DNA from 3 places in the Agrobacterium sp. 6Ca8 genome. Region 2 is predicted to be linked to each of the others. Evidence: predicted binding sites of a transcription regulator. Region 2 holds the regulator's gene; each other region holds the start of a gene.
The links. Region 2 encodes PhoB, which activates phosphate uptake and scavenging genes when phosphate is short. Its sites were predicted from a motif close to TGTCATNNANCTGTCAT; they were not measured.
Positions count from the first base shown of each region.

Region 1: the regulator PhoB is predicted to act here: its motif matches at 1,380-1,396, upstream of ACZ5A6_RS20325 (DUF47 family protein).
Region 3: the regulator PhoB is predicted to act here: its motif matches at 1,773-1,789, upstream of ACZ5A6_RS04440 (bifunctional 2',3'-cyclic-nucleotide 2'-phosphodiesterase/3'-nucleotidase).

Region 1 covers NZ_AP026434.1:1,332,828-1,336,102, reverse strand. Annotated here, with positions in the region: gene ACZ5A6_RS20330 (inorganic phosphate transporter) at 1-691, opposite strand, end outside; gene ACZ5A6_RS20325 (DUF47 family protein) at 691-1,335, opposite strand; gene ACZ5A6_RS20320 (NUDIX hydrolase) at 1,449-1,991, shown strand; gene ACZ5A6_RS20315 (efflux RND transporter permease subunit) at 2,013-3,275, opposite strand, start outside.
Region 2 covers NZ_AP026433.1:103,980-107,254, reverse strand. Annotated here, with positions in the region: gene ACZ5A6_RS00505 (GcrA family cell cycle regulator) at 386-919, shown strand; gene phoB (phosphate regulon transcriptional regulator PhoB) at 1,218-1,901, opposite strand; gene phoU (phosphate signaling complex protein PhoU) at 1,933-2,658, opposite strand; gene pstB (phosphate ABC transporter ATP-binding protein PstB) at 2,757-3,275, opposite strand, start outside.
Region 3 covers NZ_AP026433.1:889,937-893,211, reverse strand. Annotated here, with positions in the region: gene ACZ5A6_RS04455 (DUF4344 domain-containing metallopeptidase) at 1-589, opposite strand, end outside; gene ACZ5A6_RS04450 (DUF1203 domain-containing protein) at 752-1,219, shown strand; gene ACZ5A6_RS04445 (PilZ domain-containing protein) at 1,318-1,653, shown strand; gene ACZ5A6_RS04440 (bifunctional 2',3'-cyclic-nucleotide 2'-phosphodiesterase/3'-nucleotidase) at 1,868-3,275, shown strand, end outside.

The DNA.
Region 1 (3,275 bases), on a different replicon from region 2:
CCATGGCCGACTGGCACGAGATCACCACCCAGAACGGCACGTAGAAGCTCTCTCCAAGATGCCCCTGGCTGAACAGCAGCACAGCGATGATGCCCATGGTCTTCTGTGCGTCATTGCCGCCGTGGCCGAGCGAATAGAGCGAGGCGGAAATGAACTGCATGATGCGGAAGGTACGATCCACGGCGAAGGGTGTCTGGCGCACGAACAGCCAGGAGACGGCAAGCACCAGCAGCAGTGCCAGGAAAAAGCCGATGGCCGGCGACATGAAGATCGCGCCCACGGTTTTCAGAAGACCCGACCAGACGATGGAATTGAAACCGACCTTCGCAAAGCCCGCACCGACGAGACCGCCGATCAAGGCATGTGACGAGCTGGAGGGAATGCCGAAAATCCAGGTGACGATATTCCAGACGATGGCGCCCATCAATGCCGCGAAGATGACCTGCGGGGAGACGATGGCCGGATCGATGATGCCGGTTCCGAGCGTTTCGGCCACATGCAGGCCGAAGAACAGGAAGGCGATGAAATTGAAAAAGGCCGCCCATGCCACCGCATATTGCGGGCGCAATACACGGGTGGAGACGATGGTGGCGATGGAATTTGCGGCGTCGTGGAGACCGTTCAGAAAATCAAAGAACAGCGCGATGGCGATAAGGCCGACAAGCAGTGGCAGTGCAAGCGCGACATCCATCAGACGTTCTCGATAACGATGCCGCTGATCTCGTTCGCCACGTCCTCGAAGCGGTCGACGACCTTTTCGAGTTCGCCGTAGATCTCGCTGCCGATCATATAGGCCATGGTATTGCCGGTCGCACCATGGCGCCGGAAGAGGTCCTTCAGGCCCTGGTCATGAAGCTCGTCGGAGCGCCCTTCGACGCGGGTAACCTCTTCGGCAATCACCGACAGGCGCTGGGCATTGGTGCCGACCTTTTCCAGAAGCGGGATGGCTTCGGCGATGAGGCTTGCCGCACGCACGATCTCGTGGCCCATCTCGCGCATCAGCGGGTCGAATTCGGTTTGCTCGAACAGCCGGATCGTCTTGACGGTCTTGTGCATCATGTCGATGGCGTCATCCATGGACTGGATGAGGTCCTTGATATCGCCACGATCAAAGGGCGTTATGAAGCTGCGGCGCACCGCAAGCAGAACGTCGCGGGTAATATCATCCGCCTGGTCTTCGAGGGCGACGATAAGGTCGCAGTTTTTCTCAACGTCGACGCCGCTCAGAAGGTGGTCCAGAGCTGCGGCGGCTTTGACGACCGTTTCCGAATGTTTGCTAAACATGTCGAAGAAACGGTCCTCGCGCGGCATCAGCTTGCGAAAAATGCTCATCATGCGAATTGGCCCTCAATGGCGCTTTATTAGTTGTGGGGGGTGATTGTCATAAAACTGTCATAAATGCACGCGGGGCATTGATGCAACCCGGAAAATCGGCAGTATCAACGGATATGAAATCCATGAAGAAAAGCCGGAAAGCCCGTCCGGCGCGTTCCCTGACATTGCTTCAGCAACTTGCTGCTGTTCCTGAAAAGCTGTTCACCGGCTCTTTCCGGCAGCAATATGCCGCCTTATGCTTCCGTTATACCGGAAGCGGCGAAGAGGTCGAAATCCTCGTCGTCACCTCCCGCACCAGCGCACGCTGGATCATTCCGCGCGGCTGGCCGATGAAACGCAAGAAGCCGCATGAGGCTGCCGCGATCGAGGCGTGGGAGGAAGCGGGCGTTCGTGGCCGCGTGAGGAAGGACGCCGTTGGCCGCTACACCTATCTCAAGATGCTCGACAACGGCGATGTCGTTCCCTGCGTTGTCGATGTCTTCCAGATCGAGATCACCGGGGAGGAAACGAGTTTCAAGGAGCGCGGCGAACGCCTTCTGGAATGGGTTCGCCCGGACGAGGCAGCAAGGCGCGTCCGGGAAATCGAACTGAAATCGCTTCTGGTCGACTTCCGCCCGAGGGGGAAGAGGAAACGCCTGACCGAAGAAAAGTCCTAACGGCAATCGTCACCGGCGAACCTAGGATGGTGAAGATGGACGTTCGGTCGATCCCGTCTCCCCCATCTCGTCCGGTGCCTTCGGTAGCAGGCGGGCGAAACGCCGGGTGATGCTGTCGATGTAAGACAGGATTGTTGGCACGACGATCAGGGTGAGCAGGGTGGAGCTGATGAGGCCGCCGATTACTGCGTGCGCCATCGGCGCGCGCTGCGCCCCGCCACCGCCAACAGCCAGCCCGAGCGGAATCATGCCGAAAATCATCGCAAGCGTCGTCATGATGATCGGGCGGAAGCGGATGATGCCGGCGCTCGCCAGCGCTTCGTTGAGCGAAAGTCCACGCTTCCTTTCGCGGTTGGCGAAATCGACAAGCAGGATGCCGTTCTTTGTAACGAGGCCCATCAGCATGATGAAGCCGATCAGCGAGAACATGTTGATCGTGCTGCCGGCAACCAAGAGCCCGACGAGGACGCCGATGAGAGACAGCGGCAGCGACGCCATGATGGCGAGCGGTTGCAGGAAACTGCCGAATTGCGAGGCGAGCACGATGTAGATGAAGATGACCGCCATTGCGAGCGCAATTACCATGTGGCCAACCGTCTCCTCCATGGTTTCGGCGTCGCCGCCGAAGCGGATACGGTAGCCGTCCGGCAGGTCGCGGGCGGCGGTAAGGGTTTTCAAAACGTCTGTCACTTCGCCAAGCGCTCGTCCGGATATGTTGGCCGAAACCAGCACCTCGCGGCGATTGTCGATGCGGCGGATTTCGGCGGGTGCTTCCACGGTGGTGATATCGGCGACCTGATCCAGACGTACCAACAGGGGCGAGCCGTTGGATGCCGTGCGGCTGGTGGCGATCATCAACTCGCTGATCCTCGCCGTGTCGGCACGCCGCTCGCCGGGCAGGCGCACGACGATGTCGTAGCTGTTACCGCCCGCATCCGTCCATTTCGACACGTCCTCACCGGCGATGAGCGGCGAGAGCGCTGCGGCAAGATCGGATCGGGAAATGCCGAGATCGCTTGCCGCCTCGCGTTTCAGGCGTACCGAAAGGATGGAGGTCACGTCGCGGGTGCTTGAGGTCACATCCACGAGGCCGGGGATTTTTTTCATGTCTTCCATCAGACCGTCGGCGATCTTTTCGAGGATCGCCCGGTCGTCGCCAAGAATGCTGAGCTGGACGGGGCTTTCGCCACCGCCAAGACCGTTTTGCAGGATCGCGACCTCTATGCCCGATATGGCCGACAGGCGTTTGCGGATCGGATCGGCCAGCGTGACCGGAGTTCGGGT
Region 2 (3,275 bases):
TAGGCTTGCGGGGTTATCCCTCGCCTGAAAATCAAAATGCCGCCTTGCGGCGGCAGGGGCACTATTGTCACTTCGTTTGCCGATGTCAACAAAAGTCAGCGTTTCCCGGGCTTCTCAAGCACTAGTATGCGGCGGCGGGCCAGCCCCAAGGTGTTGCCTTTCAGACTCAATACGCCAGCAAGTTGGGGAAAACCGGAAAATCGATTCCAGATGATTCCCGCGACTCTTGCCACGGAGTCGGGCTGGCACTAGGTTAATCGCTAATTACTAGACTGCATTGCGGCGGAACTAGTCACCGAAAATCAGGCGGAAACCACGCTTGCGGCATGCGCGCGAGACGGAGAGGGATTCTGCCGAAAATACACGCGACAAGCGGAGAAGCGGCATGAACTGGACAGACGAACGAGTCGAAAAGCTCAAGAAATTGTGGTCCGAGGGCCTTAGCGCCAGCCAGATTGCAGCGCAGCTGGGCGGCGTCAGCCGTAATGCCGTGATCGGCAAGGTCCATCGTCTCAATCTGCCGGGACGCGTCAAGGCTGGCGGTCCAGTGACTTCGGCACGCTCCGCGCCGAAGCGTACCGCTGCCCCTGCACCGCGTGCGACGACTTTCGCAGGTCGCGTCAACGCGGCTCCGGCGCGCATCCTCACCCGTTCGAACGCGGCAACGGCGCTGCACGAGGAGATCGATATCGAGACCGCGCAGGTTCTCGATTACGTTCCTTCCAAGAACGTTGTCACGCCGATTTCCCGTCGCCTGACGCTGACGGAACTGACCGAGCGCACCTGCAAATGGCCGGTTGGCGATCCGCTGAAGGACGACTTCCATTTCTGCGGTTGTGAAGCGCTGGAATCTTCGCCCTATTGCAAGTTCCATGCGAAACTCGCCTACCAGCCGGTGAGCGAACGCCGCAAGGCTTGAGTGTTGCGGCACGCATTCAGCACTCAAAAATTACGGGCCTTCGGGCCCGTTTTTTTTGACAAAAATAAAGCCGCTTTCTGGGCGGCTTGATGGCAGGCCTCACACTTTCCCCTTACCATTGGGCGTGACCCTTCAATCCGGATTTCAACGCGCCGCCGATCTCCTACGGTCAAAACGGACAATGGCATCGAGTTTGGCGGATATTCATATTGAAAAAGCCCGAAACCGTTTCAGATTTCGGGCTTCCTGATTTTTTGGTGCATTACTTCGCCAGCGAAACTATCTGGTTTCGCTTCGCTCAGGCTTCCATCGAATATCCCGCACCACGCACCGTGCGGATGACATCCTGCATGTGCGAGAAATTCAGGGCCTTGCGCAGACGTCCGACATGCACATCGACAGTGCGCTCGTCGACATAGATATCATGACCCCAGACGCCATCCAGCAATTGCGAGCGGGAAAACACCCGACCCGGCGACGTCATCAGGAATTCCAGCAAGCGGAATTCCGTCGGGCCGAGGCGCACTTCGCGGCTTTTGCGGTGAACGCGATGGGTCTCGCGGTCCAGTTCGATATCGCCGCATTTGAGCACCGACGACAGAACTTCCGGACGGGCCCGGCGCAACATGGCCTTGACCCGGGCCATGAGTTCCGGCGTCGAGAACGGCTTGACGACATAATCGTCAGCGCCGGTAGCGAGACCGCGAACCCGTTCGCTCTCTTCGCCACGCGCCGTCAGCATGATGATGGGCAGGCGTTCCGTTTCCGGCCGCATTCTCAAGCGCCGGCACAGTTCGATACCGGAGACACCGGGCAACATCCAGTCCAGGATAAGAAGATCCGGAATGCGCTCCTGCAGCCTGATTTCCGCCTCATCGCCACGGGGTATCGTGTCGACGTCGTATCCCTCAGCCTCGAGATTGTAACGAAGCAGGACGCTCAACGCTTCCTCGTCTTCCACAACTGCAATCTTGGGCACCATATGCTGAACTCCGCAAGCTTCTGCTTGTCTGTTACTCGGTCACCGAACCAAGCGTGTTGGAACTGTCGTCCTTCGGACGCTCGCCCTCCGGCTGGCTGCCGGTGGTCATGTAATAGATCGTCTCTGCGATATTCGTCGCATGATCGCCGATACGCTCGATGTTCTTGGCGCAGAACAGAAGATGCGTGCAGGTGGTGATGTTGCGCGGGTCTTCCATCATGTAGGTCAGAAGCTCCCGGAAGAGCGACGTGTACATGGCATCGATTTCCTCGTCGCGTTCACGGATCGCATTGGCCTTTTCGGCGGAACGCGTGGAATAGACGTCGAGGACTTCCTTGAGCTGCACCAGCGCCAGGTCGGACAGATGCTCGATGCCGCGGGCGAGCTTGCGCGGAACGCCGGTGCCGGCGACAGCGATAACGCGCTTGGCCGTGTTCTTGCCAAGATCGCCGACGCGTTCGAGATCGGCGGCGATACGCAGGGTGCCGATGATCTCGCGAAGGTCTGCCGCCATCGGCTGACGCTTGGCGATGGTTACGATCGCCTTGTCGCCGATTTCGCGCTCAGCGTGGTCGAGAATGGTATCGTCCGAAATGACTTTCTGCGCAAGCGCAGCATCGGAATTGACGAGTGCGCGCACGGCGTCACCGCACATCTGCTCGGCAAGACCGCCCATTTCGGCGATGCGGCGCGTCAGAAACTTCAGTTCGTCGTCATAGGCAGACAGGATATGCGAATGGGTCGTTGTCTGTGTCATGGTCTATTCCTCCGGCTTGGCCTGCATGCGCGTGCCCAACAGCGGGGCACGGCAGAGGCACCAGTCTTGTACGGTTACGATAAAGCACCGGCCGGGGATCAGCCGAAGCGGCCCATGATGTAGTCCTGCGTGCGCTGGTCGTCCGGATTGGTGAACATCTTGTCGGTTTCGTTTTCTTCGACAAGATGACCAAGATGGAACATGGCCGTACGCTGGGAAACGCGCGCCGCCTGCTGCATGGAGTGCGTGACGATGACGATGGTGTAGTTGGTGCGCAGTTCGTGGATCAGTTCCTCGACCTTCGCAGTCGCGATCGGATCCAGCGCCGAGCACGGCTCGTCCATCAGGATCACTTCCGGGCTGACGGCAACCGCGCGTGCGATGCACAGACGCTGCTGCTGGCCACCGGAGAGGCCCGTGCCGGATTCCAGCAAACGATCCTTCACCTCGTTCCAGAGACCCGCTTTCTGCAGGCTATGCTCGACGATCTGGTCCATATCCGCCTTGTTGCGGGCGAGACCGTGGATACGCGGGCCGTAGGCGATGTTCTCATAAATCGTCTTCGGAAACGGGTTCGGCTTCTGGAACACCATGCCGACGCGGGCACGCAGTTCCAC
Region 3 (3,275 bases), 790 kb from region 2:
GCGGCGGCACGTAGCTCACGGTAAATCTGGATGGTGTCTGCGCGCGGTGGGGCGTCAGAAAATCTTCCCACGCCGATGCGATACGCGGATAGGCGGCGCCACATTTGGCAAATTCGTCATTGGCGAGCCCCATCATGGTGGCAAGATCGCCATAGCCGTCCTTGTCGCGGCCGACCATCAGGCAGGCCATGTTGCGATCGCGGCTCCTGTCGGGAACAAGCGCCGAAAACACCGGTGCTTCGTGCTCGGGCAAAGCCTCCGTCTCGCGCGCCAGATACCAGCTGTCGGTAGCATTGACGAGTGCGGTATCGAGCCATTCCTCGTTGGCCTGAAGGATGAGCGTGCCCGCCAGCTGATCGGCAGGTGCTTGCGCGCTGCCGGTCTCCGGCGCGCCGAAATCCGAGATCAGCATGCGTGCACCCTCGTGATAAAGCGAGAAGATCGCATTGCCGATGACGAAATTGACCGCCTGCTGGAGCTGATCGTCGGACAGGCCATCGAGACCGGAGGCGACCTGCGCCTGCGTGTCGATCGGAACCGTCAAAGAAACGAAAGCCAGCGGAACGGCGGCCAGAAAACGACGGAACATAAAATCAGACCTTCCGGGATCGAGGAGCGCCACTGATTCCCGATGCTAACGAGTCACGCAATGGGCTGGTTGCATCACCCGTCAAGAATCGGGTGGATATAGGTCTGTTTCGGGATCATAGCTGCAAAGAAGCAACGCCGATCCCAACAGAAGGACCTCGCCATGACCGATCTCATCTTTACAGCAATGCCGGCTAAGGAAGCTGAGGCTTTCCGGGCGGGAGCCGCCGACGCCTATGGCAACCCGCCGGAAAAGGCCGTTTCTCCAGGTGGCATGCCGTGCCGCCATTGCCTTTCCCAGATTAATGAAGGCGAAGGAATGCTGATCCTCGCCTACCGGCCCTTCCCTTCGCTCCAGCCCTATGCGGAAACGGGGCCAGTCTTTCTTCACGCTGAGGCCTGTGAGCACTATCCGCAGACGGATGCCCTTCCCCCGATGCTTAACAGCCCCGATTATATCGTTCGCGGCTATGGCACTGACGACCGCATAGTCTACGGCACCGGAGCGGTGACGGCGACGGACGAAATCCTTTCACGCGCAGCGCATCTTCTGGAGCGGGCAGACGTCGCTTATGTGCATGTGCGCTCCGCCCGCAACAATTGCTACCAGTGCCGTATCGACACAGCATAATCGCGCGATTACTTGCAATTTTAAGCAAACGGCTAAACGGCTCTCAAACTTTCTACGTCATGATGCAAGCATCGGAAACAATTGATTTGAGTAGCGAAATGACAAACAACCTCAATATGGCGACCCGCACTGCGACCCGTAGCAAGACCCGGATCTACGCGACCGTGCACTATTTCAGCCAGTCGACCCGAGGCCGCGTGGTGGACCTGTCCGCCACCGGCATGGCGCTCGAACTGGACGGACCTTTCGCTGCCGCCAAAGGAAGCCGGGTGAAGGTGCAGAGTGAAGATCTGGGTTTCATCGAGGGTGTCGTGCAATGGCAGCACATGAACCGGCTCGGCCTGCAACTCAAACTTTCCACCAACACGCTGGCACAGCTGTCGTCTTATTTCCGCTTCTTCCACGAAGAAGTAAAACCGACTCTCGCCCGCTAAGCAGACGTTTCCGACAAGGGGAATGCGCAGACCGGACATAGCGCATTCCCGAAGCGCGCCACGCGCGCGCGGCCACCTTGTGACAAAAAATTTATCAAACGGTTGAAAACTGGCCCGTCCGTCACGGGCTTGTCATTTTGATGATGGACTCCTCGGGGATTGCTTCTACCTTGTCGTTTTCCTGACAGAGCAAGCTTCATACGAAGGAGTTCCCATGTCGTCGCTTCTCGCTCTCCACCCCATCACTCGCCGTTCGCTTCTGGGGGGCATCGCCGCCTCTTCGGCTCTGGTGCTGTTGCATCCCTTCGCCGCGCGCGCCGCAGCCAACCAGGCGCATCTGCGCATCATGGAAACGACTGACATCCACGTTCACGTCTTTCCCTATGATTATTACGCCGACAAACCGAACGACACGATGGGTCTGGCGCGCACCGCTTCGATCATCGGCGCCATCCGTGCCGAGGCCGGAAACTCGATGCTGGTGGATAATGGCGACTTCCTGCAGGGCAACCCGCTCGGCGACTACATAGCCTATGAGCGCGGCATGAAGGCCGGCGACAAACATCCCGTCATCAACGCCATGAATGTCCTTGGCTATGATTGCGGCACGCTTGGCAACCACGAATTCAATTACGGCCTCGACTATATGTCCAATACGCTGGCGGGCGCCGGTTTCCCTTATGTCTGCGCCAACCTCACCAAGGGTCAGCTGGCTTCCGATCCCAAGCAGGATGAGCTGTTCTTCAAGCCTTACGTCATCCTCGAGAAACAGATCCGCGATGGTGCAGGCGTAACCAGTCCGGTCAAGGTCGGTATCATCGGTTTCGTGCCGCCGCAGATCATGATGTGGGATTCCAAGAATCTGGAGGGCAAGGCCCAGACGCGCGATATCGTCGAGGCGGCTAAAGCCTGGGTTCCGGTCATGAAGGAAGAAGGTGCCGATATCGTCATCGCCCTTTCCCATTCCGGCATCGATGGCAAGGGCCAGACCGATCGCATGGAAAACGCCTCGCTTTATCTGGCGGGCGTGGAAGGCATTGACGCCATCTTCACTGGTCACCAGCATCTGGTCTTCCCCGGTCCGAAGACATGGGACGGCATCGAGGGTGCGGATGCGGTCAAGGGTACGCTGATGGGCAAGCCGGCCGTGATGGCCGGTTTCTGGGGCTCGCATATGGGCCTCATTGACCTTCTGCTCGAAAAGGACGGCAAAAGCTGGAAGATCGTCGATTTCACCTCCGAGGCCCGCCCGATCTACCACCGCGACGACAATCGCAAGGTCGTTGCAGATGTCACGGACAAACCGGAGGTCATAGCCGCCGCCAAGGCAGATCACGAAGCGGCGCTCGCCTATGTGCGTCGCCCGGTCGGCAAGACGTCGGCGCCACTCTATTCCTACTTCGCGCTGGTGGCCGACGACCCGTCCGTGCAGATCGTCTCCAATGCCCAGACGTGGTACATCAAGGACATGCTGAAGGAAGGGCAATATAAGGATCTGCCCGTGCTTTCGGCAGCAGCGCCCTTCAAGTCTGGCGGTCGCGGTGGTGCGGATTATTACACCGATGTCCCTGCCGGTGACATCGCCATCAAGAACGTCGCCGATCTCTACCTCTACCCCAACA